DNA from 2 places in the Aliidiomarina sp. genome. Region 1 is predicted to be linked to the other one. Evidence: predicted binding sites of a transcription regulator. Region 1 holds the regulator's gene; the other holds the start of a gene.
What was found. Region 1 encodes FNR, which switches genes on or off when oxygen is low (the NO sensors DNR and NnrR bind a similar motif). Its sites were predicted from a motif close to TTGATCTAGATCAA; they were not measured.

Region 1 (4,993 bases):
ATACCTTGAGCCCGGCGATGTAATTCGCGTGCGCCCCGGGGATACGATTCCAGCTGATGGTGAGCTATTAGGTACCCAAGCGTGGTGCGATGAAGCGTTACTTACGGGCGAAAGCCGGCCAGTACAAAAACAACAGTTTGAAACCTTATATGCCGGTAGTATTAATCAAGATAGCCCAATCATGTTGCGTATCACAGCAACACGGCAGAACACATTACTCTCGGGGATTATTGCCCTACAAGATAGTGCCCTAGAGCAAAAACCAAAATTTGTTCGTTTTGCCGATGTGGTAAGCCGGTACTTTGTAGCTGCAACCTTAATTATTTCCACACTTACGCTAGTGAGCTGGTATTTTATTGACCCAAGCAAAGCATTTTGGGTAACCCTAGCAGTACTAGTGGCCACCTGCCCTTGCGCACTATCGCTAGCAGCGCCTACCGCTATGAGCGGTGCCGTTAGCCGTTTGAATCGCGCCGGTATTTTAATCAAGCATGCGGTTTTACTGGAAGCTTTGCCAAAAATCAAAACCATGTGTGTGGATAAAACCGGCACGCTCACCAAAGGTAAGTTCAGTATTGTGGCCTACCGTATTCATGCTCGCACTCATGAATCTGCCGTGTTCACTATTGCCGCAAGTATGGAAAGTTACTCAGAACATCCGCTGGCGAAACCATTTCAACGTTTGGCTGCAACTAAACCGGTTAACGATGTTACCAATATGATGGGTGCAGGCATCGCTGGAACATACAATAAACAACAATATCGGATGGGCAGCCTCGCCTTTATTCAAGAGCTGCATCCGAATTTTGCACCGCAGTTAAGCAAAGCAAACGTATTTCTTGCCAACCATGAGCAGGTGCTCGCAGAGTGGCAAGTAGATGATGAAGTTCGTAAAGATGCGCAGCAAACGATCGCTTGGTATCAACAACGCGGCATTGATATTGTAATGCTTACTGGTGATTCAGCGTTACGCGCTGAAAAACTCGCTGCGGAACTAGGTATTCACGATGTGCGCTCAGGTTTAAAACCACAAGATAAACTGCTGCATTTACAGCAAATTCAAACCAACGGCCCGGTAATGATGGTTGGTGATGGCCTAAATGATGGCCCTGTGTTGGCGGGCGCCGATGGTTCAGTAACCTTTGCCTCTGGCTCAGATCTTGCTCAATCAGGCAGTGACGTTGTAATTCTTACCGGTGAGTTAGCAGGTTTGCGGCGTTTATATGAAACCGCTTTGTTAACGCGCAAAGTAATTCGCCAGAATTTCACCTGGGCACTTGGTTATAATTTAGTGATTCTGCCCATGGCCGTTACTGGCCATGTGGGGCCTCTATGGGCTATGTTAGGTATGTCGATGAGTTCATTGATTGTAATGGCCAATTCGCTGCGCTTAATGCGCGATGTTGATTAATTTGAGGCCGCTATGGAAATTCTACATTTGATGGTTCCAATCGCAATAATTCTTGTGGTTATTGCGATCGTAATATTCTTCTGGGCTGTTCGCACCGGTCAATTCGACGATCTAGAGCGGCAAGGCTACAGCGTGCTACTAGACGAAGATAACGAGCAACCGAAAAGTGCCGCTAAAAAACAGCAAAAACAAGATACAACCAACACCAACGAAGCCAATTCCAAGCAAGGTGAGAAGCACACTGAATGAATATTGATATCGCCGCAGCATTGCTAATGGGCTTAGCGGGTAGTGGGCACTGTTTAGCGATGTGCGGTGGCCTAGCTGCAGCAATGGGCTACCAACAATCTCCCCTGCGCTTATTTTGGTATAACCTTGGCCGTATCACTAGCTATGCAATTGCCGGCGCTATTGTGGCCGCAGCGCTTGGCACTATTGGCAGTGTAAGTATCAATGGCTTTGTGTATCTGCGCATCGCGGCCGGCGTGATGATGATTCTACTGGCCTTGTATCTTATCCAATGGAATGCCGCATTGTTATGGCTAGAAAAGTTGGGAGCTGTACTTTGGCGACGAATTCAACCGCTTACTCGGAAACTCCCGCAGCAAAAAACTTCGGGCTACGTATTCGTAGGCGGTATGTTGTGGGGGTGGCTTCCTTGTGGCCTCGTATACAGTGCCCTTACCTGGGCAGCTCTCAGTGGCAATCCTGCTAGCGGCGCCGGGTTTATGCTATTATTTGGTATTGGTACCTTTCCCGCTATGTTCTTAACGGGAATATTTAGCCAAAAAATTACCCGAATATTGCAATCAAAAGGCTTTCGCTGGATTGCAGGTATACTCCTTATGGGTTACGGTATAGCTACTTTATTAATTGCTGCGAAACAGTTGCAATTTTAAGCGCAATCATTGGTGCAACTATGGCTCCGATGAGTAGGCTACAGAGGAATGCGTTGGCGATGGAGCAGAAGTTGAACAACCACATTAACTGTCAAAATTGTAGTATTAGCCAGCTATGTTTACCTTTTACGCTTGATGAAGGATCGCTATCTAAGCTTGATTCCATGATCGAGCGCAAGCGCCCGTATCAACGAGGCGACACTCTATTTCGTGCCGGCGAAAAGCTGCAAGCGCTATATGCAGTTCGTTCCGGCAGCATCAAGGTATACACCTTAAATGGGCAAGGCGAGATGCAAATTACCGCCTTCCATTTACCCGGAGATTTAGTGGGCTTTGAGGCCATTGGCTCAGGTGAGCACCGAGGTTATGCAGAAGCCATGGAAACTTCCATGGTATGCGAAATCCCCTACGGCAACTTAGAAATGTTAAGTGGCCAAGTTCCAGCGTTACGGCGCCAACTCATGCGCTTAATGAGCGATGAAATTAACGCTGACAAGCGCATGCTCACACTACTCAATACACGCACAGCTGAACAACGGTTAGCAACCTTCTTAATCGAGTTATCCAGCCGTTTTCGCGCGCGCGGGCTGTCGTCGAAAGAATTTCGCCTCACCATGACACGAGCCGAAATTGGTAACTATTTGGGCTTAACGGTGGAAACGGTTAGCCGCTTACTCGGTAAGTTTCAAAAGGCCGATTACATTGGCGTTAATGGCCGCTTGGTAACCTTATTGAACCCAGATAACCTATGCGCAGCTGCTGGATTACCGGCTCTGCCCTGCGACAATTAACCCAGCCTGCTTCGGCACGCTTTTTTATGCGTTTTAACAGGCTTCGGCTACACTGAAAGAACACTAAATAGGAGCCTTAATTTATGTTCCAACATTTACTCGTTGTTCTCGATCCAAACCAAGAAGAGCAAAAAGCGCTATCGCGCGCACTTCACCTTGCACGTTTACAGCCGGCACGCTTAACCCTATTTTTATCTATTTATGATTTTGCCTATGAAATGACCACAATGCTCTCGGGCGAAGAGCGTGAACAGATGCGGCAAAGCCTGGTAGCAGACCGTGAACAATGGATTCAAGGATGCCTAGAGAAGTTTGATGTAAGCCAACATCGCATCGAAATCTGTGTACAGTGGCATCATCGTCCGTTTGAAGCCATTATTCGCAAAGCTATTGAAAGTGATTGCGATTTGATTGTTAAAGGTACCCGCAAACACGATACCCTGCATAGTGTTATTTTTACTCCTACGGATTGGCATCTGTTACGGAAAGCGCCATGCCCTGTATTGTTGGTAAAAGATCGTGATTGGCCACAACATGGTTCAGTGTTAGCTGCGGTAAATGCCGGTAGCGATAGCGAAGTGCACCAAACGCTGAACGAGCGCATTACCAAAGCGGCTGGCTATATCAGTAAAAAACTCAACTCACATTTACATTTAGTAAACTGTTACCCGGGTGCTCCTGCGGCTATAGCCGTTGAGATACCTGAGTTTGATACGCATCAGTATCAAGTGAGTGTTCGTGAGCATCACGAACTTGCGTTAGCCGAAGTGGCTCGTAAAGTAGACGTTGAATTTACCGGTTTGCACCTTCGTGAAGGTATGCCAGATAACGAGATTCCCAAAGTAGCGAAAGAACTAGATGCTGAGCTTGTTGTACTAGGCACTATTGGCCGCACAGGAATTACCGCCGCTTTGCTTGGTAATACCGCGGAGCACGTTATTGAGCAGCTAGATTGCGATCTTTTGGCCATTAAGCCTGAAGGGTTTCGCTCTCCTTTAGCCAAGGAATAGTAAAGATCAAATGAAGGATTAACCCAATAGAGCGCTACTTTCCACGTTGTTAGCAAGCACACATCTCGATATACTAGCCGCCGAAAAATTTAGGCGGCTTTTCTTTTTGCTAATTTTGCGTGAAAACACTCGCTAAAGTAGTAGGTAAAGCACTCAGTAATTATATAGGTAGATAACTACGTAGGTAGGTAACTATGCAAAATATGCAAAATACCTCTCAGAGAGCGAGTATCGTTAATACGCCCGATGCCAATGAACAGGCAATGGCAACGAACGATAGCAACGCCAGTAAGCGCGCGAAATACAGCTTGAACAAACTGGAAAAGCGAATTCGGCGGGCGGCAGGCCAAGCGATAGAAGATTTTGCAATGATCGCAGATGGCGACCGAATTATGGTGTGCTTATCGGGCGGTAAAGACAGTTATACCCTACTCACTACCCTGCAGTACTTCCAGAAAGTAGCCCCGATAAAGTTTGAATTAATTGCCGTTAATCTTGATCAGAAACAACCAGGCTTTCCTGAACACATTTTGCCAGAGTATCTAGCCACGCAAGATGTAGCCTTCAGAATTATTGAAGAAGATACTTATTCTATTGTTAAAGGTAAAATTCCTGCCGGTAAAACCACCTGTAGTTTATGCTCGCGTTTACGCCGCGGTATTTTATATAAAACAGCCCAGCAGTTGGGCGCTACTAAAATTGCACTTGGCCACCACCGCGACGATATTCTAGAAACGTTGTTTTTAAATATGTTCTATGGTGGTGCACTGAAATCCATGCCGCCAAAACTAGTAAGTGACAACGGCCAACATGTGGTAATTCGCCCGCTTGCTTATGTGCGAGAAAAGGACATTAGCAAATATGCCGCGGCTCAGAACTACC
Region 2 (4,993 bases), on a different contig from region 1:
AAGATTGGTGATGGGAAGATTTTTGTTTCTGCTGTAGAACGCGTGATACGAATTCGTACCGGTGAAGAAAATGAGGACGCAATTTAATTTGCGTCCTCACTGTAGTGAACTCTTAACCTGTGTAGCAGTTTTAGAAGTTAGCAACTAAAACCGCACGGGCATCATCAGCCTGTTGCGTAAGGCCAAGCTCAGTGTAAGCGGTAACCATGATTTCTAATGCACGTTGTACTTGCACTGTACTTTGGAAGTTCTCCAAGATATAAGCACCACGGCGCGCGGCAGCCATATAGGCTTCTCGGCGCAAGTAGTATTCAGCCGCAGCAAGTTCATGCTGTGCTAATCGCGATTGAATTGCCACCATTCGTTGTCTAGCATCAGCAGCATATTTGCTGTCGGGATGGCGCTGAACTAATTCTGCGAAATCATCGTAGGCACGTTCCGCATATACAGGGTTACGATCGCTACGATCAATGCCGAATGCGTCTTGGAAAAATGCTCGCTCCGCTTGTAAATGCACTAATCCGCGCATGTAACGCACATAATCATTGTCGCCATGATTCGGGTTTAACGATAAGAAACGATCGATTACGGTAAGGGCTTGATCTTCACGCCCCACTTTATATTGCGCATAAATCAAATCAAGCTGCACTTGCTGAGCATAAGCTCCAAACGGGTAGCGCGTATTGATTTGGCTAAGCAAAGTTGCGGCATCAGCAAAGCGCCCAGCTTGTAAATAGGTTTGTGATAATTCATATAAATTATCGAGCTCAGAGCGCTGAATTTCATCGTTTGAACGAGATGAACACCCACTTAAAAACAATACTGTACAGATAGCGAAGGCAAAAACTACTCTCATGGTTTAATCAATCTCTTTTAATTTTCCGTGAATTCCCTGGGATGTTTATCATCATCTGAAGTACACTAGGCACTAATTGATGATTGTAACGCACTAATGCAATGATGCACAGCCGTAACTGATGGCTATACTTACACTAGGTTGGTACCTGCCATACTCGTAAGTTAGAGTTCAATACTAACGTGCCGTACAACAACAGTAAGGGATGCACAGCACAATTTTTATGACAGATTACGTAAAACAAACAGCCATAGTTCCGGACCATTTATTAGGTTCACGTTTAGACCAAGCTCTTGCAGAAATGTTCCCAGATTTTTCGCGCTCGCGATTAAAGGCTTGGATTCAGGATGGCAGTGTAACCGTGTCTGGCACGGTAGTTACCAAGCCCCGCGAAAAGGTGATTACTGGCCAAGAAGTGGTACTTGAAGCTGCTTTGGAACCAGAGGTTTTTTCGGAACCACAAAATATTGCCTTGAATATTGTGTTCGAAGACGAGCATCTGTTGATTCTCGATAAGCCTGCGGGGCTAGTTGTGCACCCGGGTGCTGGAACGCCAGATGGCACATTATTGAACGCGCTGTTGCACCACTGCCCAAGCTTAGAGCAACTGCCACGCGCAGGAATTGTGCATCGGTTAGATAAAGAAACCACTGGCTTAATGGTAGTGGCGAAAACCTTGCCTAGTTACACTGCTTTGGTAGCTGCGTTGCAAGAGCGCAATATTACCCGCGAATACGAAGCGGTAGCTACCGGTGTAATGACCGCGGGTGGATCGGTGGAAGCACCGATTGGCCGGCATCCTACCAAACGCACATTAATGGCAGTAACGCGCTCCGGCAAACCGGCAATCACCCACTATCGAGTTGCGGAACGCTTTCGGGCGCATACGCGATTACGCTTGCGCTTAGAAAGTGGCCGTACGCACCAAATTCGCGTGCACATGGCACATTTGAATTACCCTCTCGTGGGTGACCCGCAGTATGGCGGCCGGCCGCGGCCACCGCGCGAAGCAAGTGAAGCATTTATTGCCTTATTGCGTGGTTTTGATCGGCAGGCATTACATGCGGTTCGCTTAGCGTTAAAGCATCCGGCTACCGGCGAGCAAATGGAATGGGAAGCACCGATACCAGCAGATATGCAAGAACTTTTACGAGCATTGCGGCAGGATTTACGGGAGCACGGAAGTAGCGAATGATTACTGGGTTGCGGCCAGATTGGCCTGTTGCAAATAAAGTGCATGCATTTAGCAGCCATCGCGATGGTGGCGTTAGTGTTGCACCTTACACCAGTTTAAATCTTGGCACCCATGTAAATGATCTAGCATCAGCGGTGCTTACTAACCGGCAGCGCCTTGCTGAATATCTAGATTTACCCGCTCAGCCCTGTTGGTTGCAGCAAGTGCATGGCAATCGGGTATTAAAGGTAAGTGCTAACGGTTGTGTTGATACACCCGAGGCTGATGCCGCATATACCAACGCCAAGAACGTTGTGCTCGCTATCATGACCGCAGATTGCTTACCCTTATTACTTGCCAGTGCTGATGGCAGCGAAATTGCTGCAGTTCATTGTGGCTGGCGCAGTATTGCTAGCAACATCATTGCTAGAACATTACAAGAGTTCTTGGCGCCCCGTACTGAAATTCATGCATGGCTCGGCCCAGCCATTGGGCCTAAAGCCTTTGAGGTGGGTGAAGATGTGCGCACCGCAATGCTTACATTGAATGCTGATCTAGATATCGCGTTTAAACCCAAGCATGGCAAATACTTTGCTGATATTTATAAAATTGCCAGCAAGGAATTGAATTCTCATGGGGTAAACTCCATATTTGGTGGAGGTGAATGCACTTTCACGCAAGCCGATAATTATTTCTCCTATCGTCGCGATGGCGCAACAGGGCGTATGGCCACTCTGATCTGGCGTTAACCGCGTTTATTTTGTAAGTACTATAGCCTCCCGAATAACACCTTCCGTAAATAAAAGTTTACAAATTTTCCTTATCGCCCTTGATATTGGGCAAAATACACCCATATTCATTCCATATAGATAATGTTTCTGCTCTCCACGAGGTGAACTATGCGGATGGATAAATTTACTAGCAAATTTCAATCAGCAATTGCTGAATCGCAATCATTAGCACTTGGCCATGATCATCAGTTTATTGAGCCAGTGCATCTTATGATTGCACTGCTTAACCAAGAAGGCGGTGCGGTGCGGCCGTTGTTGCAGCAGTTGGGAGTGAATATCGCTACCTTCCGCACTGAGCTGAGTAAAATTCTGGAAACCTTTGCGCAAGTTCAAGGTACTGGCGGTGATGTGCAAATATCGCGCGATACCGCGAACTTATTAAACCTGTGCGATAAATATTCGCAGAAGCGCAAAGATAGCTTTATCTCTAGCGAACTGTTTGTGCTTGCCGCCTGTGAAGATAAAGGCAAGCTTGGCGAGTTGCTAAAACACAGTGGTGTACAGAAAGAGCAAGTAGAGAAGGCAATTAACGATATTCGTAAAGGACAAGCTGTGGACGACCAAAATGCAGAAGAGCAACGGCAAGCGTTGCAGAAGTACACAATTGATTTAACTGAGCGAGCAGAGCAAGGCAAGCTTGATCCTGTAATTGGCCGTGATGAAGAAATTCGCCGGGCGATTCAAGTATTACAGCGGCGAACTAAGAACAACCCAGTATTAATAGGCGAACCTGGTGTTGGTAAAACAGCGATTGTTGAAGGTTTGGCTCAACGTATTATTAATGGCGAAGTGCCTGAGGGCTTGAAGAACAAGCGCGTGCTTTCGCTTGATCTTGGTGCGTTACTGGCCGGTGCTAAATACCGTGGTGAATTTGAAGAGCGTTTGAAAGCAGTATTAAATGAACTGCAGCAAGAAGAAGGGCAGGTAATTCTCTTCATTGATGAACTGCATACTATGGTGGGTGCCGGTAAAGCAGAAGGTGCCATGGACGCAGGCAATATGCTGAAACCAGCGTTGGCTCGCGGTGAATTGCACTGCGTTGGTGCAACCACCTTAGATGAATATCGGCAGTATATTGAGAAAGATGCAGCGCTTGAACGACGGTTCCAGAAAGTGCTGGTAGATGAGCCTTCAGTAGAAGATACCATTGCGATTTTGCGTGGCTTGAAAGAGAAATATGAGTTGCATCACTCAGTGGAGATTACCGATCCAGCGATTGTGGCTGCCGCATCATTATCTAATCGCTACATTAGTGATCGCCAGTTACCAGACAAAGCGATCGATTTAATTGATGAGGCGGCATCTAGTATTCGTATGCAAATGGATTCCAAGCCGGAAGAATTGGATCGCTTGGAGCGCCGAATTATTCAGCTGAAAATAGAGCAGCAGGCGCTAGCGAAAGAAAAGGATGATGCGAGTAAGAAACGCTTAGAAACGCTGGAAAGCGAATTGCAAGAGCTAGAGGGTAGCTATGCCGAATTAGAAACCGTTTGGAATACTGAAAAGCTAGCGGTGCAAGGGCATCAACATATTAAAGAACAACTTGATCAAGCGCGTATTGATTTAGAGGCCGCTAACCGAGCGCGGGATCTCAATCGCATGGCTGAATTGCAGTATGGCAAGATTCCTGATCTCGAGCGCAAACTAGAATTAGCGTTGAATGCGGATATACAGGACATGACGTTGTTACGAAATCGCGTTACCGATGAAGAGATTGCCGAAGTGCTTTCGCGTTGGACCGGTATTCCGGTGGCACGTATGCTTGAAGGTGAGCGTGATAAATTGCTGAAAATGGAAGAAAACCTGCATCAGCGTGTAGTAGGGCAGCATGAAGCTGTGGTGGCGGTTGCTAATGCTATTCGCCGTTCTCGAGCTGGCTTGAGCGACCCTGATCGGCCAATTGGTTCGTTCCTATTTCTTGGGCCAACTGGGGTTGGTAAAACCGAGCTTTGCAAAGCACTTGCGCGTTTTATGTTTGATTCTGACAACGCGATGGTACGCATCGACATGTCGGAGTTTATGGAAAAACATAGCGTTTCCCGCTTAGTTGGTGCGCCTCCTGGATATGTAGGGTATGAAGAAGGCGGTTACTTAACGGAAGCAGTGCGGCGTCGGCCATACTCAGTAATTCTGTTGGATGAGGTAGAGAAAGCGCATCCGGATGTGTTTAAC

Region 2: a site for FNR is predicted at 2,860-2,873, ahead of clpB (ATP-dependent chaperone ClpB). Genes of this name have one in related genera too.

The regions. Positions count from the first base shown of each region.
Region 1 covers NZ_JBLRWZ010000047.1:3,106-8,098, reverse strand. The annotation lists gene ACNA7P_RS10405 (heavy metal translocating P-type ATPase) at 1-1,411, shown strand, start outside; gene ccoS (cbb3-type cytochrome oxidase assembly protein CcoS) at 1,424-1,660, shown strand; gene ACNA7P_RS10395 (sulfite exporter TauE/SafE family protein) at 1,657-2,310, shown strand; gene fnr (fumarate/nitrate reduction transcriptional regulator Fnr) at 2,370-3,101, shown strand; gene uspE (universal stress protein UspE) at 3,185-4,111, shown strand; gene ttcA (tRNA 2-thiocytidine(32) synthetase TtcA) at 4,375-4,993, shown strand, end outside.
Region 2 covers NZ_JBLRWZ010000015.1:1,698-6,690, reverse strand. The annotation lists gene glnB (nitrogen regulatory protein P-II) at 1-87, shown strand, start outside; gene ACNA7P_RS05605 (outer membrane protein assembly factor BamD) at 131-856, opposite strand; gene rluD (23S rRNA pseudouridine(1911/1915/1917) synthase RluD) at 1,080-2,051, shown strand; gene pgeF (peptidoglycan editing factor PgeF) at 2,048-2,779, shown strand; gene clpB (ATP-dependent chaperone ClpB) at 2,930-4,993, shown strand, end outside.